DNA from 3 places in the Actinomadura sp. NEAU-AAG7 genome. Region 1 is predicted to be linked to each of the others. Evidence: riboswitches for the same ligand, from Rfam matches in the RefSeq annotation. Region 1 holds a riboswitch; each other region holds the start of a gene.
What was found. Region 1 has a riboswitch for cobalamin ahead of cobN (cobaltochelatase subunit CobN). Riboswitches for the same ligand answer to the same signal wherever they lie in the genome.
Positions count from the first base shown of each region.

Region 2: it holds a riboswitch for cobalamin, as region 1 does, so the genes downstream of both, KLI87_RS11135 (putative cobaltochelatase) here and cobN (cobaltochelatase subunit CobN) in region 1, are expected to answer to the same signal.
Region 3: it holds a riboswitch for cobalamin, as region 1 does, so the genes downstream of both, KLI87_RS36590 (CbtB domain-containing protein) here and cobN (cobaltochelatase subunit CobN) in region 1, are expected to answer to the same signal.

Region 1 is NZ_JAHFZY010000007.1:437,132-446,466, reverse strand. Features, by position in the region: gene KLI87_RS31425 (helix-turn-helix transcriptional regulator) at 1-273, shown strand, start outside; gene KLI87_RS31420 (SRPBCC family protein) at 270-893, shown strand; gene cobN (cobaltochelatase subunit CobN) at 903-4,469, opposite strand; cobalamin riboswitch at 4,514-4,633, opposite strand; gene KLI87_RS31410 (hypothetical protein) at 4,722-5,813, shown strand; gene KLI87_RS31405 (precorrin-3B synthase) at 5,849-6,988, shown strand; gene KLI87_RS31400 (precorrin-8X methylmutase) at 6,985-7,605, shown strand; gene KLI87_RS31395 (precorrin-2 C(20)-methyltransferase) at 7,605-9,095, shown strand; gene KLI87_RS31390 (cobalt-precorrin-6A reductase) at 9,086-9,335, opposite strand, start outside.
Region 2 is NZ_JAHFZY010000002.1:384,675-394,009, forward strand. Features, by position in the region: gene KLI87_RS11125 (cobyrinate a,c-diamide synthase) at 1-1,293, opposite strand, end outside; gene cobO (cob(I)yrinic acid a,c-diamide adenosyltransferase) at 1,301-1,915, opposite strand; gene KLI87_RS11135 (putative cobaltochelatase) at 1,963-3,990, opposite strand; cobalamin riboswitch at 4,048-4,179, opposite strand; gene KLI87_RS11140 (ATP-binding protein) at 4,249-4,818, opposite strand; gene KLI87_RS11145 (helix-turn-helix transcriptional regulator) at 5,013-5,858, shown strand; gene KLI87_RS11150 (DUF397 domain-containing protein) at 5,855-6,055, shown strand; gene KLI87_RS11155 (acetolactate synthase large subunit) at 6,257-8,017, shown strand; gene KLI87_RS11160 (SDR family oxidoreductase) at 8,088-8,888, shown strand; gene KLI87_RS11165 (methyltransferase domain-containing protein) at 8,911-9,335, opposite strand, start outside.
Region 3 is NZ_JAHFZY010000011.1:52,677-62,011, forward strand. Features, by position in the region: gene serA (phosphoglycerate dehydrogenase) at 1-1,086, shown strand, start outside; gene KLI87_RS36580 ((2Fe-2S)-binding protein) at 1,914-2,618, shown strand; gene KLI87_RS36585 (CbtA family protein) at 2,640-3,380, opposite strand; gene KLI87_RS36590 (CbtB domain-containing protein) at 3,390-3,629, opposite strand; cobalamin riboswitch at 3,660-3,833, opposite strand; gene KLI87_RS36595 (3-isopropylmalate dehydrogenase) at 4,033-5,088, shown strand; gene KLI87_RS36600 (branched-chain amino acid aminotransferase) at 5,258-6,361, shown strand; gene cimA (citramalate synthase) at 6,572-8,149, shown strand; gene KLI87_RS36610 (GNAT family N-acetyltransferase) at 8,218-8,499, shown strand; gene KLI87_RS36615 (tol-pal system YbgF family protein) at 8,659-9,048, shown strand; gene KLI87_RS36620 (cellulose binding domain-containing protein) at 9,114-9,335, shown strand, end outside.

The sequences.
Region 1 (9,335 bases):
CGCTCCTCGGGCGAGGTGTCGGCGGTCATCCAGGAGGAGTTCGGGATCTCGCAGCCCGCCGTGTCGCAGCACCTGCGGGTGCTGCGCGAGGCGGGGTTCGCGGTGGTGCGCGCCGAGGGCACGCGCCGCCTCTACGCGGTCGACGCGGCGCCGCTGCGGGAGGTCGACGCCTGGCTCGACCGCTTCCGCCGGTACTGGGCCCCGCGCCTGGACGCGCTCGGGACCGAACTGGCCCGGGGCAGGCGCGCGCGACGACCACCAGGGAGCGAATGATGATCGAAGTGACCGAGCAGATCAACGCCGTTCGGCGCCGGGTCGGCGACCGGGTGCTGGAGGCGGGCACCGCCCGCACCGCCACGGTCAGCCAGAGCTACGACGCCGCCGTCGAGGAGGTGTGGGACGCCTGCACCAACGCCGAGCGCATCCCGCGCTGGTTCCTGCCCGTCTCGGGCGAGCTGCGGCTCGGCGGCCGCTACCAGCTCGACGGCAACGCGGGCGGGACGATCGAGCGCTGCGACCCGCCCAAGGGGTTCGCCGCGACCTGGGAGTTCGGCGGCCAGGTGAGCTGGATCGAGGTGCGGCTGGCGCCCGAGCCGGGCGGCCGGACGCGGTTCGAGCTGGAGCACATCGCCCACGTGGACGACCGCTGGGAGGAGTTCGGCCCCGGCGCCGTCGGCATCGGCTGGGACCTCAGCGTCCTCGGCCTGGCGCTGCACCTGGCGTCGGGCGGGGCCCCGCTCCCGATCGGGACGGACTGGCCCGGAACCGCCGAGGGCAAGGAGTTCATGCGGCTCAGCGGGGCCGCGTGGGGCGAGGCCCACGCCGCCGCCGACGGCGACGCCGCGCTCGCCCGCGCCTGCGCGGAGCGCACGATCGCCGCCTACATGGGCTGACGCGGGCGGTCAGTCCTCTTCGAGGTCGCCCTCGACTTCGAGGTAGAGGCGCTTGAGGGCGTCCAGGGTGTCCTGGTCGGGGTGCTCCCACATGCCCCGGTCGGCCGCCTCCAGCAGGCGCTCGGTGATGCCGTGCAGGGCCCACGGGTTGGACTCGTTGAAGAACCTCTGGTTCTCCTCGTCCAGCGCGTAGGTGTGCGCGAGCTTCTCATACATCCAGTCGGCGACGACCCCGGCGGTCGCGTCGTAGCCGAACAGGTAGTCGACGGTCGCGGCCAGCTCGAACGCGCCCTTGTAGCCGTGCCGGCGCATCGCCGCCAGCCAGCGCGGGTTGACGACGCGGGCGCGGAACACCCGGGACGTCTCCTCGTCCAGCGTGCGGGTGCGGACGGCGTCGGGTCGGGTGCTGTCGCCGATGTAGGCCCTCGGCGCCTTGCCGGTGAGCGCCCGCACGGTCGCGATCATGCCGCCGTGGTACTGGAAGTAGTCGTCGGAGTCGGCGATGTCGTGCTCGCGCGTGTCGGTGTTCTTGGCCGCCACGCTGATCCGCCGGTAGGCGTTCTCCATGTCGCCGCGCGCGGGCACGCCGTCGAGGCCGCGGCCGTAGGCGTAGCCGCCCCACACCGCGTACACCTCCGCGAGGTCGGAGTCGTCGCGCCAGTTGCGGCTGTCGATCAGCGGGAGGATCCCCGCCCCGTACGCGCCGGGCCGCGACCCGAACACCCGCAGGGTCGCGCGCCGCTCGTCGCCGTGCGCCTCCCGGTCGGCGCGGACGTGGGCGCGGACGTGGTTGTCCTCGTCGGGCTCGTCCAGGCCCGCCGCGAGCCGGACGGCATCATCGAGCATGGTCACCGCGTGCGGGAACGCGTCGCGGAAGAACCCGCTGATCCGGATCGTGACATCGACGCGCGGGCGGCCCAGCTCCTCCAGCGGGACGGGCTCCAGGCCGGTCACGCGGCGGGACGCCTCGTCCCACACCGGCCGGACGCCGAGCAGCGCGAGCACCTCGGCGATGTCGTCGCCGGAGGTGCGCATCGCGCTGGTGCCCCACACCGACAGGCCGACCGAGCGCGGCCACTCGCCGGTGTCCTCGCGGTAGCGGGCGAGCAGCGAGTCGGCCATCGCGCGGCCGGTCTCGTAGGCGAGGCGGCTCGGGACGGCCTTCGGGTCGACCGAGTAGAAGTTCCGCCCCGTCGGCAGGACGTTGACGAGCCCGCGCAGCGGCGAGCCGCTCGGCCCGGCCGGGACGTAGCCGCCCTCCAGCGCGTGCAGCACGTTCCCGATCTCGTCGGCCGTGCGGGCGAGCCGGGGCACGATCTCGGACGCGGCGAACCGCAGGATCTCCGCGACCTGCCCGTCCGCGAGCTCCCCGGCCGCCGACGGGTCCCAGCCGCGTTCCTCCATCGCGGCGACCAGCGCCCGCGCCCGCTCCTCGATGGCGTCGACGTCCTGCCGGACCGTGCTGTCCACGTCCAGCCCGAGGGCCTCGCGCAGGCCGGGCAGCGACACCGACCCGCCCCACATCTGCCGGGCCCGCAGCATCGCCAGCACCAGGTCGACGCGCGTGTCGCCCTCGGGCGCGGCGCCGAGCACGTGCAGCCCGTCGCGGATCTGGACGTCCTTCACCTCGCACAGCCAGCCGTCCACGTGCAGGAGGAAGTCGTCGAACTCCGCGTCGTGCGGGCGGTCGTCCAGGCCGAGGTCGTGGTCGAGCCGCGCCGCCTGGATCAGCGTCCAGATCTGCGCGCGGATCGCCGGGAGCTTCGCCGGGTCCAGCGCGGCGATGTTGGCGTGCTCGTCCAGGAGCTGTTCGAGCCGGGCGATGTCGCCGTAGCTCTCCGCGCGCGCCATCGGCGGGATCAAATGGTCGACCAGCGTCGCGTGCGCGCGCCGCTTGGCCTGCGTCCCCTCGCCGGGGTCGTTCACGAGGAACGGGTAGATCAGCGGCAGGTCGCCGATCGCCGCGTCCGGGCCGCACGAGGCCGACATCCCGGCGGACTTGCCGGGCAGCCACTCCAGGTTGCCGTGCTTGCCGACGTGGACGACCGCGTGCGCGCCGAACTCGTCGGCGATCCACCGGTAGGCGGCCAGGTAGTGGTGGCTGGGCGGCAGGTCCGGGTCGTGGTAGATCGCGACCGGGTTCTCGCCGAACCCGCGCGGCGGCTGGACGATCAGCACCACGTTCCCCGACCGCAGCGCCGCGAGCACGATCTCCGGTTCGCCGCCCGAGTCGTCGACGAACAGCTCGCCGGGCGGCGGGCCCCACTGCCGTTCGACGCCCGCGCGCAGATCCTCCGGGAGCGTCGCGTACCAGGCCGTGTACCTGCCCGCCGGGATGCGGACGGGGTTGCCGGTGAGCTGCGCCTCGGTCAGCCAGTCGGGGTCCTGCCCGCCCGCCGCGATCAGCGCGTGCATGAGCGCGTCGCCCTCGCCGGGCAGGTCGTCGCCGACGTCGTAGCCGCGCCCGCGCATCGCGTCGAGCAGCGCGACGACGCTGGCGGGCGTGTCCAGCCCGACCGCGTTGCCGATGCGCGCGTGCTTGGTCGGGTAGGCCGACAGCATCAGCGCGACCCGCTTCTCCCCGGCCGGGACATGCCGCAGCGCCGCGTGCCGGACGGCGATCCCCGCGACCCGCGCCGCGCGCTCGGGGTCGGCGACGTAGACGCTGAGCCCGTCCTCGTCGGTCTCCTTGAACGAGAACGGGACCGTGATGATCCGCCCGTCGAACTCGGGCACGGCGACCTGCGTGGCCGTGTCCAGCGGGGACAGCCCGTCGTCGCTCTCCTGCCACGCGGTCCGTTCCCCGGTGAGGCACAGCCCTTGCAGGATCGGCACGTCCAGACCGGCGAGCGCCCCCACGTCCCACGCCTCGTCGTCGCCGCCCGCGCCCGCCGTGGCCGGCCGCGTCCCGCCCGCCGCGAGGACGGTGACGACGAGCGCGTCGGCGCGTCCGAGGGTCTCCAGCAGGTCGGCCTCGGCCGTCCGCAGCGACGCGCAGAACACCGGGAGGGCCCGCCCGCCCGCGTCCTCGATCGCCTCGCACAGCGCCTCGACGAACGCTGTGTTCCCCGCGAGGTGGTGGGCGCGGTAGTACAGGACGCCGACGACGGGGGCACCGTCCCGCCCGGCGCTATCGCGTTCCAGCACACCCCAGGTGGGCGTCGCGGTGGGCGGGCCGAAACCGAACCCCGTCAGCAGGACGGTGTCGGAGAGGAACCGGAACAGCTCCGCGAGGTTCCCGGGCCCGCCGTAGGCGAGGTAGGCGTGCGCCTCCGCGCTGACGCCCGCCGGGACGGTCGACAGCCCCATCAGCTCGGCGTCGGGGGACTGCTCCCCGCTCAGCACCACCACCGGGCGCGGCCCGGCGAGCAGGGCGTCCAGCCCCTCCTCCCAGGCGCGCCGCCCCCCGAGGAGCCGCACGACGACGAGGTCGACGCCCTCGACGAGGCCCGGGAGGTCGTCCACCCCGGTGCGCGCCGGGTTGGCGAGCCGGAAGTCCGCGCCACTGGCACGCGCACTGAGCAGGTCGGTGTCCGAGGTGGACAGCAGCAAGATCACGGCGGATCGCGTCCTCACCCGGGGTCCTCGCCCCGAATCGCAGGCTGAAACGGCGGCGACCGGAGTCTCCTGGCTCCCGGATCGGCGCTCGCCCCGGCCTTCCCGCTCGCACGGTGGCCTTCGCTGGGGTCCGCTCCCCGGTGACAGTGGCGGGACCGCGCCGGATTCGCACCGGCTTCCTCCACACGTCGCCAGGCTCACCTTAACCCGTCGCGGGACGAGTACGGCGAACGAGCACGGCGCACCGCCCGGAAACGGCATGATCATCGGATGGTGGAGATCCAGGAAAGGGAACCGGCGTCCTGGCGGTTACGCCGCTGGGCGGCCCCGGCGGTGCTGGCCGTGCTGGTCGCCGCGTCTGTCGGCGGGGTGGCGCTTCGGGTGGAGCGTGGCCCGTACGGCGGTGAGCGGGCGCCGTTGTTCATGGTGACCGTGGGCCGGGTCAACGTGGAGTCGGCGGTTCGCGGCTCCGGTCCGTGGGTCCGGGTGGACGCGTTCACGGCCGATCACCGCACGCGGGTGGCCGACGTCGAGCGGCCGCCCCCGTCCACCGGTGCGGCGAGGGAGATCATCGCGGGGCCGGGAGGAGCGTTCGTCGCGGCCTCGTCATCGGGGTGCGAGACGCGCCTGCACCGCTTCCGGTTGACCCGCGCCGGGCACGTGACCGGGCTCGAACCGGTGCGGGGCGGCGCGGTTCCGGGGTTGGTGGCGGGTCTCGCGATGAGTCCCGACGGGCGCCGTCTCGCCTTCGCCTCCGCCGCGTGCGGCGCGAGGCCGCGGCCGGCGGATCCGCCGCGATCGGCGCTCACCGTGCTCGACCTCGGTTCGGGGCGGCGCCGCACGTGGGGCGCGTCCGGCGGGACGGTGCTCGGTGAGATCATCTGGGCGGCCGACAGCCGTACCGTCGGCTACACCCTCGGTGACGTGGGCGGGAAGCGGGAGGAAGCGCGCTACGGGGAGGTCGGGACCGTCATCGAGCACGCCACCGTCCGGGCGCTCGACACCGGCGCCGGCGGGGCCGACCTGCGGGCAGGGCGTGTCTTGTTCCGCGCGCCGGACGGGTCGAGGCTGACCGGCGCCGTCATGCGGCCGGACGGGCGGACCGGCGACGGCACGATGAGGCGGGGCGCGCCGCCCGCGACCGCCCACTTCACCTTCGCCGAGGGCAGGGGCACGCGCGTCACCTGGACGGAGTCGCCGGAGAGGGGTTTCACTTTGACCTTCCGCTCCGCCCTCCGCGACCCGCCCCCGCACGCCTGTCTCGGCGGCGTCGACCCGTTCGGCCGGGTGGTCGACGGGCTCTACTTGGCGGACTGGGGCGGTCCCCTGTCGTGCGCCTCCGCGTCGTCCGCCCAGCACTGAGGGGGGCGGCGGTGATGCGGGGTTAGGATCCGGGCATGCGGTCAGGGGCGGACGGGTGTCCGGGGGCTCTGCGGGTACATGCCGCCGCCGACGGAGGGCTCGCGCGGGTCCGGTTGCCCGGCGGGGCGGTGAGCGGGGCGCGGCTCGCCGTGCTCGCGGCCGCCGCCGCCGATCTCGGGGACGGGTTCCTTGAGCTGACCTCGCGGGCGAACGTGCAGATCAGAGGGCTTGCGGACGGGGCGGAACGCGACCTCGCGGCGCGGCTGCGCGCGGCGGGGCTGCTGCCGTCCGCGACGCACGAGCGGGTCCGCAACATCGCCGCGAGCGTGCTCACCGGACGGGACGGCGCCGGGCTGCTCGACGTCCGCCCCCTCGTCGCGGAGCTGGACGCCGGGCTGTGCGCCGATCCCGCGTTGGCGGAGCTGTCCGGGCGGTTCCTGTTCACGCTCGACGACGGCCGCGGCGACGTGGTCGCGATGCGCGGCGACGTCGGCCTCTACGCGCTCGGCCCGGACCGGCTGGCGCTCGTCCTGGCCGGTGCCGACAGCGGTCTCCGGGTCCGCCCCGAGGACGCGGTCGGGCTCGTGCTGGACGCGGCGCGCGCGTTCCTGCGCGTCCGGACGCAGGAGTGGCGGGTGGCCGAGCTGCCCGGCGGCCTGCCGCTGCCCGGCGGGCGCGAGGAGCCCGTGCCGGTTCCGGCGGTGCCGCGACGGACGCCGCTCGGCGAGATCCCCCAGCGGGACGGGCGGAGGGCGTTCTCCGGCCTCGTCCCGCTCGGACGGCTCGACCCCGCGCCGCTCCGCGGCGTCGAGGAGATCATTGTCACGCCGTGGCGGGGGGTCGTGCTTCCGGACCTTCCGGACATGCCAGACTTCCCTGGCCTGGTCACCGCGCCGGAGTGGGAGGGGCTGACCTCCTGCGCCGGGCGGCCGGGCTGCGCCAGGTCGCTGACCGACGTCCGCGCCGACGCGGCCCGCGCCCGCCGCGCACAGGGCGGCCTGCCCGTCCACTGGTCGGGCTGCGAGCGGCAGTGCGGGCGACCGGCCGACCGGCATGTGGCGGTCGTGGCGGGGCCGGGCAGGTACGAGGTGCGGCTGGGCGACGCGGTGCGGGCACGGCCGGAGGATCTGGCGGCGACGGCGGCGGCCGTCGCCGCGACACGGAGGAGCGAGTGATCGACTACGTCCGCGACGGAGCGGAGATCTACCGGCGGTCGTTCGCGACCATCAGGGCGGAGGCGGACCTCGCGGGGCTGCCCGCCGACGTCGCCCGGGTCGCCGTCCGGATGATCCACGCGTGCGGGATGACGGACCTGGTGGACGACCTGGACCACGCGCCCGGCGTCGTCGCGGCGGCGCGCGCCGCGCTGCTGGACGGGCGGCCCGTCCTGTGCGACGCGATGATGGTGGCCGCGGGGGTGACGCGCGGGCGGCTGCCGAAGGACAATGACGTCGTCTGCACGCTCGGCGACCCGCGCGTCCCCGGACTGGCGCGCGAGCTGGGCACCACCCGCAGCGCCGCCGCGCTGGAGCTGTGGCGCGACCGCCTCGCCGGGTCGGTGGTGGCGGTCGGCAACGCGCCGACGGCGCTGTTCCGGCTGCTGGAGATGGTCCGGGACGGGGCGGGCGTCCCGGCGGCGGTGCTCGGGATCCCGGTCGGGTTCATCGGCGCGGCGGAGTCGAAGGAGGCGCTGGCCGCGTCGGGTCTGCCCTACCTGGTCGTGCGCGGGAGGCGGGGCGGCAGCGCCATGACCGCCGCCGCGGTCAACGCCATCGCCAGCGAGGAAGAGTGATGACCGGACACCTGTACGGCGTCGGGCTCGGCCCCGGCGACCCCGAGCTGATCACGTTGAAGGCGGCCCGGCTCATCGGCGCCGCGGACGTGGTCGCCTACCACTCGGCACGGCACGGGCGCAGCATCGCCCGGTCCATCGCGCGCGAGCACCTGCGGGAGGGGCAGATCGAGGAGGCGCTGGTCTACCCGGTCACGACCGAGGCGACCGGCGACTACCGGGGGGTGCTGGAGGAGTTCTACGCGCGGTGCGCGGAGCGGCTGGCCGAGCACCTGGACGCCGGACGCGACGTCGTGGTGCTCTGCGAGGGCGACCCGTTCTTCTACGGCTCCTACATGCACCTGCACAAGCGGCTCGACGGGCGCTATCCGACGACGGTGGTGCCGGGCGTGACGTCGGTGAGCGGCGCGTCCGCCGAGCTGGGGCGGCCGCTGGTGGAGCGCGACGAGGTGCTGACCGTCCTGCCGGGGACGCTGCCGCCGGACGTGCTGGCCGAACGCCTCGCCGCGACCGACTCCGCCGCGATCCTCAAGCTCGGGCGGACGTTCGGCAACGTCCGGCAGGCCCTCGACCGGGCGGGGCGCCTGAACGACGCCTGGTACGTCGAGCGCGCCACGACCGAGGAGCAGCGCGCGCTGCCGCTCGCGGACGTGGACCCGGCCACCGTCCCCTACTTCTCCGTCGCGGTGCTGCCGAGCCGCGTCCACGAGCAGACGCGCCGCAGCTTGCCCGAGCGCGCCGCGCCCCGCAGCGGGGAGGTCGCGGTCGTCGGCCTCGGCCCGGCCGGGCGCGGGTGGCTGACGCCCGAGGCGCAGGACGTCCTCGCCGCCGCCGACGACCTGGTCGGCTACGCCCCCTACCTGGCGCGCGTGCCCGCCAACCCCCGGCAGGCCCGGCACGCCTCCGACAACCGGGTGGAGGAGGAGCGCGCGGAGTTCGCGCTGGCGCTGGCCGAGCGCGGGCGGCGGGTCGCGGTCGTCTCCTCCGGCGACCCGGGCGTGTTCGCGATGGCCGCCGCCGTGCTGGAGGTGGCGGCGGGGGAGCGGTGGCGGGACGTCCCGGTGCGGGTGCTGCCCGGCCTGACCGCCGCGAACGCGGTCGCGTCCCGGGTCGGCGCGCCGCTCGGGCACGACTACTGCGTGCTGTCGCTGTCGGACCGGCTCAAGCCGTGGGACGTCATCGAGGCGCGGCTGTCGGCCGCCGCCGCGGCCGACCTCGTCATCGCGATCTACAACCCGGCGTCGCGGACCCGGACCGCGCAGGTCGCCAAGGCCCGCGACGTCCTGCTCGCGCACCGCTCCCCGGACACCCCGGTCGTCATCGGACGCGACGTCGGCGGCCCCGAGGAGAGCGTCCGGGTGATCCGGCTCGACGACCTCGGCGCGGACGGCGTCGACATGCGCTGCCTGCTGCTCGTCGGCTCGTCCAAGACGCGGTGGGCCGAGCGCGGGGACGGCCCGGCCGTCTACACCCCGCGCCGCTACCCGTGACCGGCCAGCCAGTCGACCGCCTCCTCGACCGACCCGGCGACGGGGACGCCCTCGGGCGCGGGCGGGCGGTCGACCATCACGACCGGCAGCCCGAGCGTCCGCGCGGCGGTGAGCTTGGCCGCCGTCATCGCGCCGCCGCTGTCCTTGGTGACGAGCGTGTCGACGGCGTGGCCGCGCATCAGCTCCAGTTCGTCCTCCACGGTGAACGGCCCCCGGGCGAGGACGGTCTCCATCCGCGGC
Region 2 (9,335 bases), on a different contig from region 1:
GGACGTGGACCACTGCCACGCCGCCCGCCACTCCCCCGCGGCGCCGTCCCGCGCCGCCCCGTGGCCCGGTTCCGTGACCGTGCGGTGGAACTCGTGGCCGCGCAGCCGCTCCCCCGTCCGGGCGACGACCGAGTCGGCCACCGCCACCGCGGCACGATAGCCCAGTGTCAGGCGCGGGGCCATGGTCGCCCTGACCCCGTCCAGGACGCCGCACATCGGCGCGCCGTCCAGTTCCTGGGCGAGGTAGAGGAGTCCCGCGCATTCCGCGTAGAGGGGACGCGACGATTTCGCGAACGCGGCCAGGTCCCTGCGCAGCGGCTCGTTCGCGGACAGCTCCGCCGCGTACACCTCGGGGAACCCGCCGCCGATGACGACACCGCGCGTCCCCTCGGGGAGCGCCTCGTCCCGCAGCGGATCGAACCGGACGACGTCGGCGCCCGCCGCGTCCAGCAGCTCCTCGTTCTCCGCGTAGCCGAAGGTGAACGCGGGCCCACCGGCGACGGCGATCCGCGGCCTCTCGCTCGGCGGCGGGTCCACCTCCGCGGCCGGGTCCCAGGGCTCGGCGTTCAGCGCGGGGACGTCGCGGGCCAGCGCCAGCACCGCGTCCAGGTCGCAGGACGAGGCGACCATCTCGCCCATCCGGCGGACGCTCTCCACCGCGTCCGGCCTCCGCTCGGCGGCCGGGACGAGCCCCAGGTGCCGGGACGGCGTCGCCGCGTCCCCGTGCCGCCGCAGCGCGCCCAGCACCGGCAGCCCGAGCTCCTCGACGGCGTCGCGGCACATCCGCTCGTGCCCGTCCGAGCCGAGCCGGTTGAGGATCACGCCGCCGACCCGGGCCGTCCCGAACGAGCGGAACCCGTGCACGAGCGCCGCGACCGAGCGCCCGGCCGCCGCCGAGGCGTCCACGACCAGCACGACCGGGGCGTCCAGCAGCGTCGCGACGTGCGCGGTGGACGCGTAGTCCCCGCCGCCCGGCGAGCCCGACGTCGCCGGCCCGGCGGCGCCGTCGTACAGGCCCATCACGCCCTCGACGACCGCGAGGCCAGCGCCCGCCGCGCCGTGCAGGAACAGCGGGACGACCAGCTCCTCGGACGTCAGCCACGGATCGAGGTTGCGCCCGGGGCGGCCCGTGGCGAGCGCGTGGTACCCGGGGTCGATGTAGTCCGGGCCCACCTTGTGCGGGGACACCGCGAGGCCGCGCGCGGTGAACGCGGCCATCAGCCCGGTCGCCACGGTCGTCTTGCCGCTCCCCGACGAGGGCGCGGCGACGACGATGCGCGGGACCGCGCTCACCACCCGATCACCACTCGATGCCCTTCTGGCCCTTCTGGCCCCGGTCCATCGGGTGCCGGACCTTGCCCATCTCGGTGACGAGGTCGGCGAACTCCACCAGCCTCGGGTCGGCGTCCCGGCCGGTGATCACGACGTGCTGGTTGCCGGGCCGGTCGCGGAGCGCGGCGACGACGTCCTCGACATCGACCCAGCCCCACTTCATCGGGTAGGTGAACTCGTCCAGGACGTAGAGGCGGTAGGTCTCGGCGGCGAGGTCGCGCTTGATCTGCTCCCAGCCCTCGCGCGCGTCGGCCTCGTGGTCGGCCTCGGCGCCGGGCCGCTGGATCCACGACCAGCCCTCGCCCATCTTCGTCCAGAACACCGGCCCGCCCTCGCCGGTCTCGGCGTGCAGGCGGCCCAGCGCGAGCAGCGCGTTCTCCTCGCCGATGCGCCACTTCGCCGACTTGACGAACTGGAACACCCCGATCGGCCAGCCCTGGTTCCACGCCCGCAGCGCGAGCCCGAACGCGGCGGTCGACTTGCCCTTGCCCGGCCCCGTGTGGACCATCACCAGCGGACGGTTGCGGCGCTCCCGCGTCGTCATCCCGTCCTTCGGCACGTACTCCGGCTTGCCCTGCGGCATCTCAGTCCCCGCCCTTCATCCGGTGGCCCATGACAATCACGCGACACTCACGCGACGCTCCGCGCGTCCCGGACGACCCCGGCGAGCGCGTCCGCGCCCAGCCGGTCGAGGTGCACGACCTCCGCGCCGAGCCGCGCGCCGAGCGCGCCCGCGAGCCCGAGCCGCACCGGCCCCGACTCGCAGTCGACGACGACCGACGCCCCGCCGCCGAGCGCGCCCGCGAGCAGGCCCGCGGTCCTGGCCGGGTCCGGTCCGTGCGTGGCGCGCCCGTCGGTGACCACGACCAGCAGCGGACGGCGGGCCGGGTCGCGCAGCCGCTCCACCCGCAGCACCTCGGCGGCGCGCAGCAGGCCGGCCGACAGCGGCGTCCGGCCGCCGGTCGGCAGCCGCTCCAGCCGCCGCGCCCCGGCCTCGACCGAGGACGTCGGCGGCAGCGCCAGCTCCGCGTCCGCGCCCCGGAACGTGATGAGCCCGACCTTGTCGCGCCGCTGGTAGGCGTCCAGGAGCAGGCTGAGCACCGCGCCCTTGACCGCGCGCATCCGCTTGCGCGCCGCCATCGACCCGCTCGCGTCCACGACGAACAGCACGAGGTTGCCCTCGCGGCCGTCCCGGACCGCCTCCCTCAGGTCGTCCGGGGTCACGACCAGCCCCCGGCCGGCGCGCCCGCGCGCGACCTGGTGCGGTGCGGCGGCCCGGAGCGTCGCGGTGAGGTGCAGCCCGCGCGCTCCCGGACGGGCACCGGACACGCGTCCGTACGGGCTGCGCGCCTTGGAGCGGCGTCCCGGAGCGCCCGCGCCCACGCCGGGCACGGTGAACAGGCGGGGTCTGTATGCGGCGTCGGCCGGGGCGGGCTCGGTGTCCGACGACCGTCCCTGGCCGCTCCCCACGGACGGCTCCGACGGCTCCGACGGCTCCCCGCCTTCCTGGGGGAGGTCGTCCCCGGGCGCGCCCCCGCCCGGCCCGTCAGGCCCACCCGATCCGTCGGGACCGTCGGGGCCGTCGTCAGGCGGCTCGGGGTCGGGGTCGGGGTCGCCGTGCTCGTCCAGGACCTCGTCGAGCTTCTGCCGGTCGAGGCCGGGCGCGTCGAACGGGTCGCGGCGGCGGCGGTGCGGCAAGGCGAGGCGCGCGGCGGTGCGCACGTCGTCGGCGTCGACCGCGGCCCGGCCGTGCCAGGCGGCCAGCGCGATCGCCGCCCGCGCCGTGACCAGGTCGGCGCGCAGCCCGTCCACCTCGAACGAGGCGCACACCGCCGTGATCTGGCGGAGCGCCGTGTCGGTCAGCTCGACGCCGGGCAGCCGGTCGCGGGCGGCGGCGATCCGCCCGGCCAGCGCGGCCTCCTCCCCGGCCCAGCCCGCGGCGAAGCCCTCCGGGTCGTCCTCGAAGCGCAGCCGCCGCCGGACGACCTCCGCGCGCTCGGCGGGATCGCGGGTCGCGGCCACCTCGACCGTCAGCCCGAACCGATCGAGGAGCTGCGGGCGCAGCTCGCCCTCCTCCGGGTTCATGGTCCCGACCAGCAGGAACCGCGCCGCGTGCCGCACCGACACGCCCTCGCGCTCCACATGGGACTCGCCCATCGCCGCCGCGTCCAGCAGCAGGTCGACCAGGTGGTCGTGCAGCAGGTTGACCTCGTCCACGTACAGGACGCCCCGGTGCGCCGCCGCGAGCAGGCCCGGCTCGAACGCCTTCACGCCCTCGGTCAGCGCGCGCTCGATGTCCAGCGACCCGGTGAGCCGGTCCTCCGAGGCGCCCACCGGCAGCTCGACCAGCCGCGCCGCCCGCTCCCGCCCGGCGCCGCCGTGCGGGGCGTCGGGGCAGCCCGGATCGGACGCCCGCGGGTCGCAGGAGAACCGGCAGCCGTCGGCGACCGCGACCGGCGGCAGCAGCGCGGCCAGCGCGCGGACGATCGTCGACTTGGCGGTGCCCTTCTCACCGCGCACCAGCACGCCGCCGACGCCCGGGGACACGGCGTTGATCAGCAGCGCGAGCTTGAGGTCGGCCATTCCGACCACGGCGGAGAAGGGGTAGCGCGCGGCGCGGCCGCGCTCGCGGGGCGGCGTCGCTTCGGCAGGGGGCATGCCTGGTCGTCCTTTCCTCGGGTGTCCACGCCCGTGGCGGTTCCTGTCCGACGGCCGGAGTCTCCTGGCTCCCGGATCACGGCTCCCCCTCGGCCTTCCAGCCGTCCCGGAGGGCGGCCGTGGCGCGAGCGAGGGGGAACTCCCCTGGTCACAGTTGCGGGACAGCCCCGGATTCGCACCGGGTTCCTCCGCTTCCGTCGCAAGGCACAGGATCGCACACCCGAGCGGATCGCGCCCGCCGGGCGCCCCCCGCGCGGGTCAGGTGCCGAGGAGGGACGGGCCGCCGGGGCCGCGCGCGGGCACCGCGAACCAGACGGCCTTGCCCCGGACGGGCGGCCCGAGCCGCGACAGCGCCCGCTGCATGCCCCAGCGGCCCTCCGACAGCTCCCGGACGATGCTGAGCCCCCGCCCGCAGTCGCCGGACGTCCAGGAGTAGCCGGGCAGCCGCGTGTCGGAGAGCGGGTCGGTGAGGGGATCGGCGAACGCGTCGGCGGGGGCGGCGGAGAACGCCTCGGCGTAGGCGTCGAAGACCGCGCAGCGGGCCTCCCCCAGGCCGTCGTGGTCGAGCCATAGCTCGTGCGGGCCGTGGTCGCCGGCGTGCTGGTAGGCGTTGGTGGCCAGCTCGCTGACCATGAGCCGGGCGTCGGCGACCACGTCGCGGGTCGCGCCCACCGCGGCGAGCGCGCCGGCGAGGACGCGGCGCGCGTGCCCGGCGCAGCCGGGGCCGCGGGGCAGCGCCCACGCCCGGCCGGGTCTCGCGCCGGCGGGCGTCCGGGACGGCGGCGCCGCGGGGATGGTGCCGCCGGTGATGTCGGGCGAGGTCTTCACGGGTCCTCCCGTGGTCTACGCGCTCGGGAACGCGCGACCTTCGTCGGTTACTTTAAGTCCCCGGTTGGTCACAGCGTCCAGACTCCCGTGAGAATCTCACGTTCGCAACCGCCTTGAGGAGATTGCTCTGCCCGGGGCTCCGGGTTCGCCATTCGCGTTGTGGGGCGGCGCCAGAGTGGGGAGACTCCACTCTCATGACCTACCGACCAACGGTTCGTGGCCGCCGGCTGGCCCGGGAACTGCGAAAGCTGCGCGAGGAGCAGCGGCTGACCCTGCAGGAGGTCGCGGACCGGCTCGACTGGTCGCGGGCCACCGTGTCCCGGCTGGAGACGAGCCAGACCCGGCCGCGTCCCGGCGACATCGCCGACATCCTCGACCTGTACGGGGTCCCGAGCCCGGCCAGGGACGCGCTCATCACGCTCGCCCGGCAGGCGGGCCAGCGCGGCTGGTGGACCGCGTACCAGGACGTCTTCACCGGCAGCTACGTCGCGCTGGAGGACGAGGCGTCGCACATCCGCACCTGGGATCCGCAGCTCATCCACGGGCTGCTCCAGATCGAGCAGTACTCCCGCGCCGTCATCACCGCCGGGCGGCTGCTGCCCGCGCAGGAGGAGATCGAGCGGCGGATCTCCGCGCGCACGATCCGGCAGGCGCTGCTGGACCGCGAGAACGCGCCGAAGCTGCACGTGATCTTCGATGAGTCGGTGCTGCACCGGCAGATCGGCGGGCCCGAGGTCATGCGCGCCCAGTTGGAGGCGCTCAACCTGGCCGCGGAAACTCGCCCATCCGTGTGCGTTCAGGTACTTCCTTATACAGCGCAGGAGCATGCGGGCCTTGACGGACGTTTCACCATATTGTCGTATCCGAACGCCGCGGACCCCGATATCGCCTACGTCGAGGGCACCATGGGCGACGTTTACCTTGAGAGCGCCGAGGAAATAGCAAAACATAGGGACCGCTTCGATCGGATCGAGGCGGAGGCCCTGTCCCCCGAGGATTCCGCGCACCTCATCGCCGAGGCAGCAAGGAGCAGCCCGTGACCAACCTGCAGCGCGAACTCACCGGAGCGTGCTGGCGCAAGTCGTCCCACAGCGGCAGCGGAGACCAGTGCGTCGAGGTGGCCACCCTGGCCAGTGACCTGCGCGCGGTCCGCGACTCCAAGGACCCCGCCGGGCCCGCGCTGGTGCTGACGCAGGCCGCCTGGCGGACCCTGCTCACCTCGCTCCGGGAGGCATAGCAGCAGCGAGCACGACCCGAGGGGCCGCGGCGTACGCCGCGGCCCCTCGGCCTGCCCGCCCCTTTTCGGCCCGCTCGAAATGGCACGTGAGGGATCGCACAGTGCGGAGAGGAATGGGAGGGACGGGCCGGGGGCTGACCCTTTGGGGAGCGGGAAACCCGGCTTCCCGGATAGCGATCAGAGAGTGGAGATGGGCACACGATGTCCGCTGAGCAAGCCGCGTCCGTACGGGAGACCACGCCCGTAGGGGAAGCCGGATCCGCAGGGGAAGGGGTTTCCGCGTCCGGAGCGGACGGCCCGGAGGGCGCGCCGGAGCAGCAGGACGCGGCCCGGCTGCTCGTCAGGACCCTGGAGGCGGAGGGGGTCGAGTACGTCTTCGGCATCCCGGGTGAGGAGAACATCCACTTCGTCCACGCGCTGAACGAGTCCTCCATCCGGTACGTGCTCGTCCGGCACGAGCAGGGCGCGGCGTTCATGGCCGAGATCTACGGGCGGCTGACCGGCCGGGCGGGGGTCGCCTCGGCCACGCTCGGGCCCGGCGCGATCAACCTGCAACTCGGCGTCGCGGACGCGACCACCAACAGCACCCCGGTCGTCGCGATCTCCGCGCAGGTGGGGCTGGACCGGATCTACAAGGAGTCGCACCAGATCGTCGACCTCGTGTCCCTGTTCCGCCCGATCACCAAGTGGTCGGAGCTGGCGCCGACGGCCGAGGCGCTGCCCGAGATGGTGCGCAAGGCGTTCAAGACGGCGCAGACCGAGCGTCCCGGCGCGGTGTACCTGGCGATCCCCGAGGACGTGGAGTCCGCGAAGGTCGCCGCCGACCTCAAGCCGCTGAAGGTCAACGTCGTCCGCCCGCAGGAGCCGTCGGCGTCCCAGATCGCGCGGGCGGCGGACGTGATCGCGCTCGCCCGGCAGCCGATCATCCTCGCCGGGCACGGCGCGGCCCGCGCGGGCGCGGGCGAGGCGCTCGTGCACTTCTCCGAGCTGCTCGGGCTGCCGGTCGCGACCACGTTCAACGGCAAGGGCGTGTTCCCCGACGACCACCGGCACGCGCTCGGCGCCGTCGGGTTCATGCGGCACGACTACGTGAACTTCGGCTTCGACGAGGCGGACGTGCTGATCGCCGTGGGCTACGAACTCCAGGAGTTCGACCCGGTCAAGATCAACCCGGCCGCCGACAAGAAGATCATCCACATCCACCAGTTCCCCGCCGAGGTCGACGACCACTACCCGGTCGAGGTCGGCATCCAGGGCGACCTCTCGCGCTCGCTGCACGCGCTCGCCGAGGCCGTCCACCGCCGCTTCGACGTCAACGGGACGGGCCGCGAGATCCGCCGGCTGATGAGCGAGGAGCTGGCCGAGGGCGCGGTCGAGGACGGGTTCCCGCTCTCGCCGCGCCGCATCGTCGCCGACGTCCGCGCCGCCATGGGACGCGACGACATCGTGCTCGCCGACACCGGCGCGGTGAAGATGTGGATGGCGCGCATGTACCCGACCTACGAGCCGAACACGCTGCTGGTGTCGAACGGGCTGTCGTCCATGGGGTTCGCGGTGCCGGGCGCGATCGCCGCCAAGCTCGCCCGCCCCGACCGGCGGGTGCTCGCGGCGACCGGCGACGGCGCGTTCCTGATGAACTCGCAGGAGCTGGAGACCGCCGTCCGCGAGAACATCCCGATCACCGTCCTGATCTGGGACGACTCCGCCTACGGGCTGATCGAGTGGAAGATGGACCTCGACATGGGGACGAGCTCGCACGTGAAGTTCGGCAACCCCGACTTCGTGAAGTACGCCGAGAGCTTCGGCGCGCGCGGCTACCGGGTCGGCTCGGCGGGCGAACTGCTGCCGACGCTGCGCAAGGCGCTCGCCGACGACGCGGTCTCGGTCATCACCGTGCCGGTCGACTACTCGCACAACCTCCGCCTCACCGACAAGCTGGGGGAGCTCACGGATCCGTTCTGACACGGGCACGCCGCGCGCGCCATGGCCGCTGACACAAATGTCCGGTGGGTCCTGGCCCTAACCTGGCGGCATGGGGAGCAACGGTGACGGGCCCCTCGCCGGGCGCGTGGCGGTGGTGACGGGGGCGGGACGGCGGGCGGGGATCGGGTTCGCGATCGCCCGGGACCTGCTCGCGGCGGGCGCGAGCGTGCTGGTGCAGTCGTGGACGCCGCACGACGACGAGCAGCCGTGGGGCTCCGATCCCGCCGGGATCGACGGGGTGCTGGAGGCGCTCGGCGGGACCGGCCCCCGGCTGGCCTACCTCGCGGCCGACTTCGCCGCGCCCGAGACGCCCGGACGCGTCGTCCAGTACGCGGTGGAGACGTTCGGCGCGATCGACGTCCTCGTCGCGAACCACGCGCGCAGCTCGCTGCAGGGGCTCGGCGAGCTGACGGCCGCCGAGCTGGACATGTGCTGGGCGGTGAACGCGCGGGCCAGCGCGCTGCTCGCGCAGGAGTTCGCGGCCGTGCACGACGACGCGCGGCCGGGCGGGCGGATCGTGCTGTTCACCTCGGGCCAGCATCTCGGGCCGATGCGGCGGGAGATCCCGTACGCGATCAGCAAGGGCGCGATCCAGCAGATGACGCTGACGCTCGCCGACGCGCTCGCCGACCGGGGCATCACGGTCAACACCGTCAACCCGGGGCCGGTGGACACCGGCTGGGCCGACGAGGAGCTGACCGCCAAGGTCGTCGGGGCGCTGCCGTTCGGCCGGTGGGGCGCGCCGGACGACGTCGCGCGGCTGGTGCGGTGGCTGGTCTCCGACGAGGGCCGCTGGATCACCGGTCAGGTCATCAACTCCGAGGGCGGCTTCCGCCGGTGGGCCATGTGAGCCCCGGGTGTGAGCCCCGGGGTCAGGCGCGGCAGATGATCTCGCCGTGGGTGACGGAGTACCAGCCGTCCTCGGCGGCGGCCCACGCCTTCCAGCCCTCGTAGAAGCGCCGCAGCTCCTCGCGGGTGGCGTGGCCTCCGGCGACGGCCTTGTCGGCGACCGAGGAGTCGCGCAGCCGCCCGCCCCAGGACTCGCTCCACCACTCGCGCTCCCGCGGGGTGGAGAAGCACCAGCTCGACGCGGAGGCGGTGACGTCGGTGAACCCCGCCGCGCGCGCCCAGGACACCAGGCGGCGCCCGCCGTCGGGCTCGCCGCCGTTGCCGCGCGCCACCTTGTAGTAGACGGGCAGCCAGGAGTCCATTCCGGGCGGGTCGGGGTACCAGACCATGCTGCCGAAGTCGGCGTCGCGGGCGGCGACGATCCCGCCGGGCTTCGCGACCCGCCGCA
Region 3 (9,335 bases), on a different contig from region 1:
ATCGCGTTCGACCCCTACGTGCAGGCCGCCCGCGCGGCGCAGCTCGGCGTCCGGCTCGTCACGCTCGACGAGCTGCTCGCCGAGAGCGACTTCATCACCGTCCACCTGCCCAAGACCCCCGAGACCCTCGGCCTCATCGGCGACCGCGAGCTGCACCTGGTCAAGCCGAACGTGCGGATCGTCAACGCCGCGCGCGGCGGGATCGTCGACGAGGAGGCGCTCGACCTCGCGCTCAAGGACGGCCGCGTCGCCGGCGCTGGCATCGACGTGTTCAGCACCGAGCCGTGCACCGAGAGCCCGCTGTTCCACCACGACGCCGTCGTCGTCACCCCGCACCTCGGCGCCAGCACCCACGAGGCGCAGGAGAAGGCGGGCACGCAGGTCGCGCGGTCGGTCAAGCTGGCCCTGTCGGGCGAGTTCGTCCCGGACGCGGTGAACGTCCAGGGCGGCGCCGTCGCCGAGGACGTCAAGCCCGGCCTGCCGCTCGCCGAGAAGCTCGGCCGGATCTTCACCGCGCTCGCCGGCGGCGTCCCCGTCCGGCTCGACGTCGTCGTCCGCGGCGAGATCGCCGAGCACGACGTCAAGGTGCTGGAGCTGGCCGCGCTCAAGGGCGTGTTCGTGGACGTGACCGAGGAGGCCGTGACCTTCGTCAACGCGCCCCTGCTGGCCCGCGACCGCGGCGTCGAGGTCACCCTCACCACCAGCGAGGACAGCCCCGACTGGCGCAACGTCGTGCAGGTGCGCGGCACGATGTCCGACGGCACCGTGGTGTCGGTGTCCGGCACGCTCACCGGCCCCAAGCACGCCGAGCGGATCATCGAGATCAACGGCTACAACATGGAGCTGGTCCCGACCGCGCACATGGCGTTCTTCTCCTACGTCGACCGGCCCGGCATCGTCGGCGCCGTCGGCAAGCTGATCGGCGACGAGCAGGTCAACATCGCCGGCATGCAGGTCGGCCGCGACGCCAAGGGCGGCCGCGCGCTGATCGCCCTCACCGTCGACTCCGCCATCGCCCCCAAGCTCGTCGACGCCATCTCCGCCGAGGTCGGCGCCGACATGGGCCGCCGCGTCGAGCTGAGCTGAACTCGTGAGATCACGGCCCGAGGGGACCTGCCTGGCGGCTCGTCCCCTCGGGCCGCGATCGTGCGGACGCGGACATGTTGACTTCAATCCCGGCCCAGGCGGGCTCGCCTAGCGGTTCGCCCACCTGACCGGTCTTATGCGAGCGCGGTTTTCTCGCGATCCCGGCCCGGCGTGCTCTCTGAGGGCCCGTACGCTGAGCGATCTCGTGCGAGCGCGGCTGTTTCGTCGCGATCCCGGCCCGGCGTGCTCGCCTGGCGGCTCGCACGCTGACCGCCCTTGGGCGAGCGCGGCATCGCTTCGCGATCTTCCCGGTGGGCTCGCCTCCGGCGTCGCCCCACCGCTCAGGTCACGCGCTCGCGTGACGGCTGAGGTCCTCCGACGGCTTGCCCCGTCGCCTGGTCGTCTCAGAATGTGGGATTTTCTGCCACAGGTCGGGACAGCGGGCGTCATCGCGGGTACCGTGGCGGTAGTCATGCGGCGCTTCGTGGTAATCCTTCGCTGCCGCAGCGGGGCCTGATCATCGGCAGGCCGGCACCCGCTGCGGAGGTTTCGCCTGGCCGTGAGTCCGATCCTCGCCGGACCGTGCGATCCACGGGTCTCACCGGCGGCCACCGCGGCACGACAGACCAGCGAATCGGAGCGAACCTGAGATGAACGACGTCACCATGAACGCCGCCCCCGCCGACGACGAGCGGGAGGAGGCGGCCCGCGCCCTGCAGACCGCCCTGGACCGCCGCGACAACGGCGGCCACCCGGCCCGATAGGCGTCTCGCCGACCAGGGACCGCCCCATCCGGGGGCGGTCCCTGGTCGCGTTAGTGTGGGCGGATGCCCCTCGACGACGCGGCCGAGGCCGATCCCGCCGAGGTCGCGGACGCGCTGCGCGCGGTCGCGCGACTCGGCCCCTACTTCGAGATCGGCACCGACCCCGCCGAGGACGCCGACCCGACCTGGCGGCCGTTCCCCGAGCGGGACCGCGACCGGCTGATCGGGCTGACCGACCTGTACGCCGAGCGGCTCGGCACCACCGAGCGGCGCGTGGCCGCGTCGATCCTGTTCCAGGGGCTCGCGTCCCGGCTGTGGTCGCCGATGGCCGCGGCGGCGGCGCGCGGCCTCGTCCCCGACCTGTCCGGGCTGCACTGGCGGTGGGCGCCCGGTGCGCCCGTCGCGCTCTGGCTCGCCCGCCCGGCGGGATGGCGGGCGGGCGGGACCGCCCAGGCCGCCGGCCTCCTCGTCGAAGTGGTCGTGGACGGGCAGCTCAGGCCCCTGCGCGAGACGATGCTGACGTTCACCGGCCTCGCCGACGGCCTGCTGTGGGGGAACGCGGCGTCCGCGCTCGCCGGGAGCCTCAACGTCGGCCCGCCCGACCCGGGGCGCGCCGCGCTCGTCCGGGAACTGCTCGGCCGCGAGCCGCTGGCGGGCACGGGCGGGTTCGTCGGGGGCGGCTTCGTCCGGCGCAGCTGCTGCCTCTACTACCGGGTGCCGCCCGGCGGGGAGATGTGCGGGGACTGCGCCCTGCTGCCCCGCCGCTGACGCGACGGGGCGGGCAGGGGTTCAGGCGTTCGCGGGGACCGCGACGCGGGACGGATGGCGGGCGAACGCCCGCTCGGTCAGGTAGCCGAACAGCAGCCCGATCGTCGCCCACAGGACGAGCTGGACGCCGAGCGAGGCGACCCGGAAGTCCCACAGGACCGTGGCCGGGAAGTGCTCGGGGATCGCGTCCGGCCGGGGCGTGACCCGGTAGACGACCGCGACCACCACGGCGAACCCGGCGGTGGACGCGGTGACGGCGTTCCAGACGCCGACCCGGGGCACCAGCCGCCGGCACACGATCACCGCCGCCGTGGTGGCGAGGATGCCGAGCGCGACCATGCAGAAGTACAGCGCCGTCCGGCTCCCGATGGTGCCCGGGTTGCCGACCGCCGGGGGCGTCGCCGGGTACTTCAGGAACGGGACGAGCTCGACCGCCACGAACCCGGCGAGGGCGACCAGCGCGGCCGTGGCGCGCGCGCCGAGCCGGCCGAGCCGTCCGTAGGCGAACGCGAAGGCGATCGAGAACAGCCCGCCCAGCGCCACCCCGTAGACGGCCATCGCCGTGATCAGCCCGGCGGTCTTCTGGACGCCCCGGCTGACGACCTCCGGTTCGTGGCCCTCGTGCGCGGCGTGCGCCTTGGCCTCCTCGAACGCGATGGCGTGGCCGACCTGCGGCTCGCCGTACAGCCAGGCGATGAGCAGCGCGGCACCGGCCGCGGCGATTCCGACGAGCATGCCGCGGACCAGCAGAGATCTCATCATGCGCGCGGCTCAGTGGCAGGGGAAGCCGAGCAGGTGCCGGCCGTCGTGGGTGAACTCGTGCACCCACGTCCCGCCGAACAGGGAGGTGGCGCCCTGCTCCGCGCCGACGAAGTAGATCAGGACGACGCCCAGCACGGCGGCGAGCACCGCCCAGGGCAGGATCTCGCGGACGGGGACGCGCAGCGGAAGGGGCGCGGGCCGCGCCGCGGGCGTGGCCGGGCTCGCGGACGGGACGGCTTGCTGGGCCATGTCGGGTCTCCTCACGGGGTTCACTCGCCCCGGTAGCGGGAGGACGACGGGTCAGTGTCCTGACTCCCAGATCGCCGTCTCCCTCCGACCTTCCAGCCGCGCGGGCGGCCGTGGTCGTGAAGCGGGGGAGACTCCCTGGTCACAGTGGCGGGACCGTCCTGGAATCGCACCAGGTTCCTGCGCACCGTCGCCTCGAATCTTTACTTGTCGGACAGAGCGTCCCCTTTTGGGGCGCCACGCGTCAAGTCGCCTGGACGCTGTACCGGTGTGGCCCCGAAAGCGTCGGCGCGAACGATCGGCATCGGACGCGCACCGCGCCTGACATGCCCTGGTCGCACCGTGTTCGTCCCGAGATCTGAGATGGAAGCCCAAGCAATGAGACGTTTGCAGTAGAGTGCGCGCCATGGCTTCCCGCAGCATTCGTCTGGCCGTCATCCCCGGTGACGGGATCGGCCCCGAGGTGGTCGCCGAGGGGCTGAAGGTCCTCGACGCCGTCGCCCCCTCCAGCGACCTGAAGTTCGAGCGGACCTCCTACGACCTCGGCGCCGCGCGCTGGCACCGGACGGGCGAGACGCTGCCCGACTCGGTGCTGGCGGAGCTGCGCGACCAGGAGGTCATCCTGCTCGGCGCCGTCGGCGACCCGAGCGTGCCGAGCGGGACGCTGGAGCGCGGCCTGCTGCTGCGGGCGCGGTTCGAACTCGACCACTACGTCAACCTCCGCCCGGTGAAGCTGTTCCCGGGCGTCGCGACGCCGCTGGCGGGCGCCACGCCGGACGACATCGACATGGTCGTCGTCCGCGAGGGCACCGAGGGGCCCTACACCGGGGTCGGCGGCGTCCTGCGCAAGGGCACCGCCCACGAGGTCGCGACGCAGGAGAGCGTCAACACCGCCCACGGGGTCGAGCGGGTCATCCGCTACGCCTTCGAGGTCGCCGCGTCCCGGCCGCGCCGCAAGCTCACGCTCGTCCACAAGGACAACGTCCTCACGTTCGCCGGTGATCTCTACCAGCGCGTCCTGGCGCGCGTGGCGGAGGAGTACCCGCAGGTCAGCACCGACTACTGTCATGTCGACGCGGCCACCATGTTCTTCGTCAGCCAGCCCGCGCGCTACGACGTGATCGTCACCGACAACCTGTTCGGCGACATCATCACCGACCTCGGCGCCGCGATCGCCGGGGGCATCGGGCTCGCCGCGTCCGGCAACGTCAACCCGGCCGGTACCGCGCCGTCGATGTTCGAGCCGGTGCACGGCAGCGCGCCCGACATCGCGGGGCAGGGCAAGGCCGACCCGACCGCGACGATCCTGTCCGTCGCGATGCTGCTCGACCACGTCGGCGCGGCCGAGGCCGCCCGCCGCGTCGAGCGGGCCGTCTCCGCCGACCTCGCCGGGCGCGCCGCGCTCGGGGCGCGCTCGACGACCGAGATCGGCGACGCCATCGCCGGGCGAGTAGCCGGCTAGGGCGCGCCTCCCCGGCTGACCAGGGACACTCCGGGCGCGCCTCGCGGCGCGTCCGGATTTCGGCGTGCCGCGTGCGAAGGAGTAGGTCTAGACGAAGTACGACAATAAGGACTAGAGACGTCGGGGCGGCAACGGGGCCGTACCGGCGATCCGGGAGAGGACAACCGCGATGAGCGACACCCTGGACTTCGAGATCACGCTGACCGAGCGCCCGGCCACCGCGGACGAGCGGGCGCGCGTCCTGGCCGATCCGGGCTTCGGCCGGCACTTCACCGACCACATGATCACCATCCGGTACTCCGCGGACCGGGGCTGGTACGACGCGCGCCTCCAGCCCTACGGCCCGATCCCGATGGACCCGGCCAGCCACGTCTTCCACTACGCCCAGGAGCTGTTCGAGGGCCTCAAGGCCTACAAGCAGCCGGACGGCTCGATCGTCACCTTCCGCCCCTACATGAACGCCGCGCGGATGAACCGGTCGGCGCGGCGGATGGCGATGCCGCAGATCCCCGAGGAGCTGTTCGTCCGGGCGGTCGAGCTGCTGGTCGGCACCGACAAGGCGTGGGTGCCCGACACCGAGGGGCACAGCCTCTACATCCGGCCCAACATGTTCGCCACCACGCCCACGCTCGGCGTGAACAGCCCGGCGAGCGACTACCTATTCACGATCATCGCGTCCCCGTCCGGCCTGTACTACCCGCGCGGCGTCAAGCCGGTCTCGGTGTGGCTGTCGCAGGACTACACGCGCGCCGCGCCGGGCGGCACCGGCGAGGCCAAGACCGGCGGCAACTACGCGGCGTCGTTCGCGGGCCAGGCCCAGGCCGTCGAGCACGGCTGCGACCAGGTCGTCTGGCTCGACGCGGTGGAGCACCGCTGGGTCGAGGAGGTCGGCTCGATGAACCTCATGTTCGTCTACGGCTCCGGCTCGAACGCCCGGCTGCTCACGCCCGCGCTCACCGGCACCCTCCTCGCCGGGATCACCCGCGACTCCATGCTGCGACTGGCCCCCGGGCTCGGGATCCCGGCCGAGGAGGGCAAGATCAACGTGGACGAGTGGGAGGCGGGCTGCGCGTCCGGCGAGATCACCGAGGTGTTCGGCTGCGGCACCGCCGCGATCATCAGCCCCGTCGGCCACGTCAAGGGCTCCGACCGGGAGTGGCGGATCGGCGACGGCGAGCCCGGGGAGGTGTCCATGCGGCTGCGCGAGGAGCTGATCGGCATCCAGTACGGCACCCGTCCCGACCCCTACGGCTGGGTCCATAAGATCGCCTGATCCGCTGGTGGACGCACATTCGTCTCGGCAAGTGAGACGGATGTGCGTCCGTTGTGGACGGTGTGGCAGACTGGGCGCATCATGCGCCACAGCTTCGTGATTATCGGCTGGCGCGCCGGCATCTAAACGGGACACCGCCGGCGCGCAGACCTCTCACGTCCGTGAGGGGTCTTTTTTGTGCCCTGGCGCTGGTCCCTGGGGGTCCACACCATGCAAGGCGACGCATTCCACGTCTACGACACCACCCTGCGCGACGGCTCGCAGCAGGAGGGGCTCAACCTCTCCGTGGCCGACAAGCTCGCCATCGCACGGCACCTCGACGACCTGGGCATCGGCTTCATCGAGGGCGGCTGGCCGGGTGCCAATCCGAAGGACACAGAGTTCTTCAGGCGGGCTCGAACCGAGCTCGACCTGAGGCACGCGCAGCTCACCGCGTTCGGCGCGACCCGCCGGGCCGGTGTGCAGGCGGCCGACGACCCCCAGGTCGCCGCCCTGCGCGAATCCGGCGCGTCCGTCGTGACCCTGGTCGCCAAGAGTCACGACAGGCACGTCGAGCTGGCCCTCCGCACCACCCTGGAGGAGAACCTCGCGATGATCCGCGACACGGTCTCCCACCTGCGTGCGGAGGGCCAACGCGTCTTCCTGGACGCCGAGCACTTCTTCGACGGCTACCGGGCCAACCGCGACTACGCGCTGGAGGCCGTCCGCACCGCCGCCGAGGCCGGCGCGGACGTCGTCGCGCTCTGCGACACCAACGGCGGCATGCTCCCCGACGAGCTGGCCGAGATCGTCCACGACGTCGTCTCGCTCGGCGTGCGGGCCGGGATCCACTGCCACGACGACTCCGGCTGCGCGGTCGCGAACACGCTGGCCGCCGTCCGCGCCGGGGCGACCCACGTCCAGGGCTGCGCCAACGGGTACGGCGAGCGCAGCGGCAACGCCAACCTGTTCACGGTCGTCGGCAACCTCCAGCTCAAGCGGGGGATGTCGCTGGTCAGCGACGCCCAGCTCGCCGAGATGACCCGGATCGCGCACGCGGTCTCCGAGGTCACCAACGTCGCGCCCGGCTCGCAGCAGCCCTACGTGGGCGTGTCCGCGTTCGCGCACAAGGCCGGGCTGCACGCCTCCGCCGTCAAGGTCGACCCCGACCTCTACCAGCACATCGACCCGGCCGCCGTCGGCAACGACATGCGGATGCTCGTCTCCAGCATGGCCGGGCGCGCCTCGGTCGAGCTGAAGGGCAAGGAGCTCGGCTACGACCTGTCCGGCGAGAAGGCCAAGGCCGTCGTCGACAAGGTCAAGGAGCTGGAGTCCACCGGCTACACCTTCGAGGCCGCCGACGCCTCCTTCGAGCTGCTGCTGCGCGAGGAGCTGACCGGTGTCCGGCAGCGGCACTTCGAGGTCGAGTCGTGGCGGTCGATCGTCGAGCGCCGCCCCGACGGCTCCATGGTCAGCGAGGCCACCGTCAAGCTCCGCGCCAAGGGGGAGCGGATCATCGCCACCGGCGAGGGCAACGGCCCCGTCAACGCCCTCGACAACGCGCTGCGCGTCGCGCTCGGCCGCCTCTACCCCGAGCTGGCGCGGCTGGAGCTGGTCGACTACAAGGTCCGCATCCTGGAGGGGGCGCACGGCACCGACGCGCGCACCCGCGTCCTCGTCGAGTCCGGGGACGGCGAGCGCGAGTGGGGCACGGTCGGCGTCGAGGACAACGTCATCGCCGCGTCCTGGCAGGCGCTGGAGGAGGCCGTCACCTACTGCCTCCTGCGCGCGGGCTACGAGGCGGGCTGACCTCCGTCTCCGCCGGTCCCGGCGGGGCGGCGGGGAATGATCGCCGTCCCGCGGGCATTACCGGTGGCATGAGCAACGAGATCAGCGACAACGCCGAGCAGGGCCGCTACGAGATCCGGGTGGACGGGGAGCTGGCCGGGTTCGCCGAGTACGAGACCGAGCCCGGCCGCCTCGTCCTCACCCACACCGAGGTGCTCCCCGCCTTCGAGGGCAAGGGCGTCGGCGGCGCCCTGGCCCGGGGCGCGCTGGACGGCGTCCGGGCCAAGGGGCTGTCGGTCGTGCCCCGCTGCCCGTTCATCAAGTCGTGGATCGACCGGCATCCCGACTACCAGGACCTCGTCGCCGCCTGACTTTTTCCCCCGTTTCCGGGACCGGGACGTAGAAATTTCAGTCAACATGGCGAAACCGGTGGCGGATGTGGCGCGCGGGCGTCACCATGGTCACCTGCACGGCCCGTGTGGCGTTCCCGCGCGCCGTCCCCCCAGCAGCCGAACCACCGGAGTGATCGCATGTCTGTCCGACCCTGGAGCCCCGAGGACCTTGGGCGTCCCACGGACGGATCCTGGGCGGACGTCGCGTTCGGCCTGGGGGAGATGTACGAGCGCTGCGGCGACCTGGAGTCGGCCGCCGACTGGTACCGGCGCGCCGCCGAGTCCGACCGCGCCGACGCCGCGCTGCGCCTGGGCGACGTCCTCGGACGGCTCGCCGACGCCCGCCGCGCCGGGCAGGCGGGCGGCTCGGCCGAATCCGCCGAGGACCTGCTCGCCGAGGCCACCCGCTGGCTGAGCGGCGCCCCCGGCCCCACCACCCCGGATGCCATCGAGCTGGTCACCGACATGCTCAACCGGCACCAGCTCCAGGCCGCCCGCCGGGGGCTGGAGCCCGCGCCCACCGGCTGATCCGAACCGATCGGCCCTTCCCGTCGTCGGACTCCATGAGATCGGTGACACGGGAAGGTGACGAGTTGAGCGGCGAGGAGCCCGGGTACGTTCCCCCGGACCACACGAGCACCGCCGAGTTCCGCGCTCCCGGCAAGCCCGCCGGGGAGTCGGCGCCCGCCCCCGACCCGGGGGTGACCGGCCCGGACGTGACCGCCGCCGACGCGCCCGCGGACCCCGCCCCGGCCTGGGCCACGGACACGCCGCCCGAAACGCCGGATGATCCGCCCCCGGCGGACCCCCTCGTG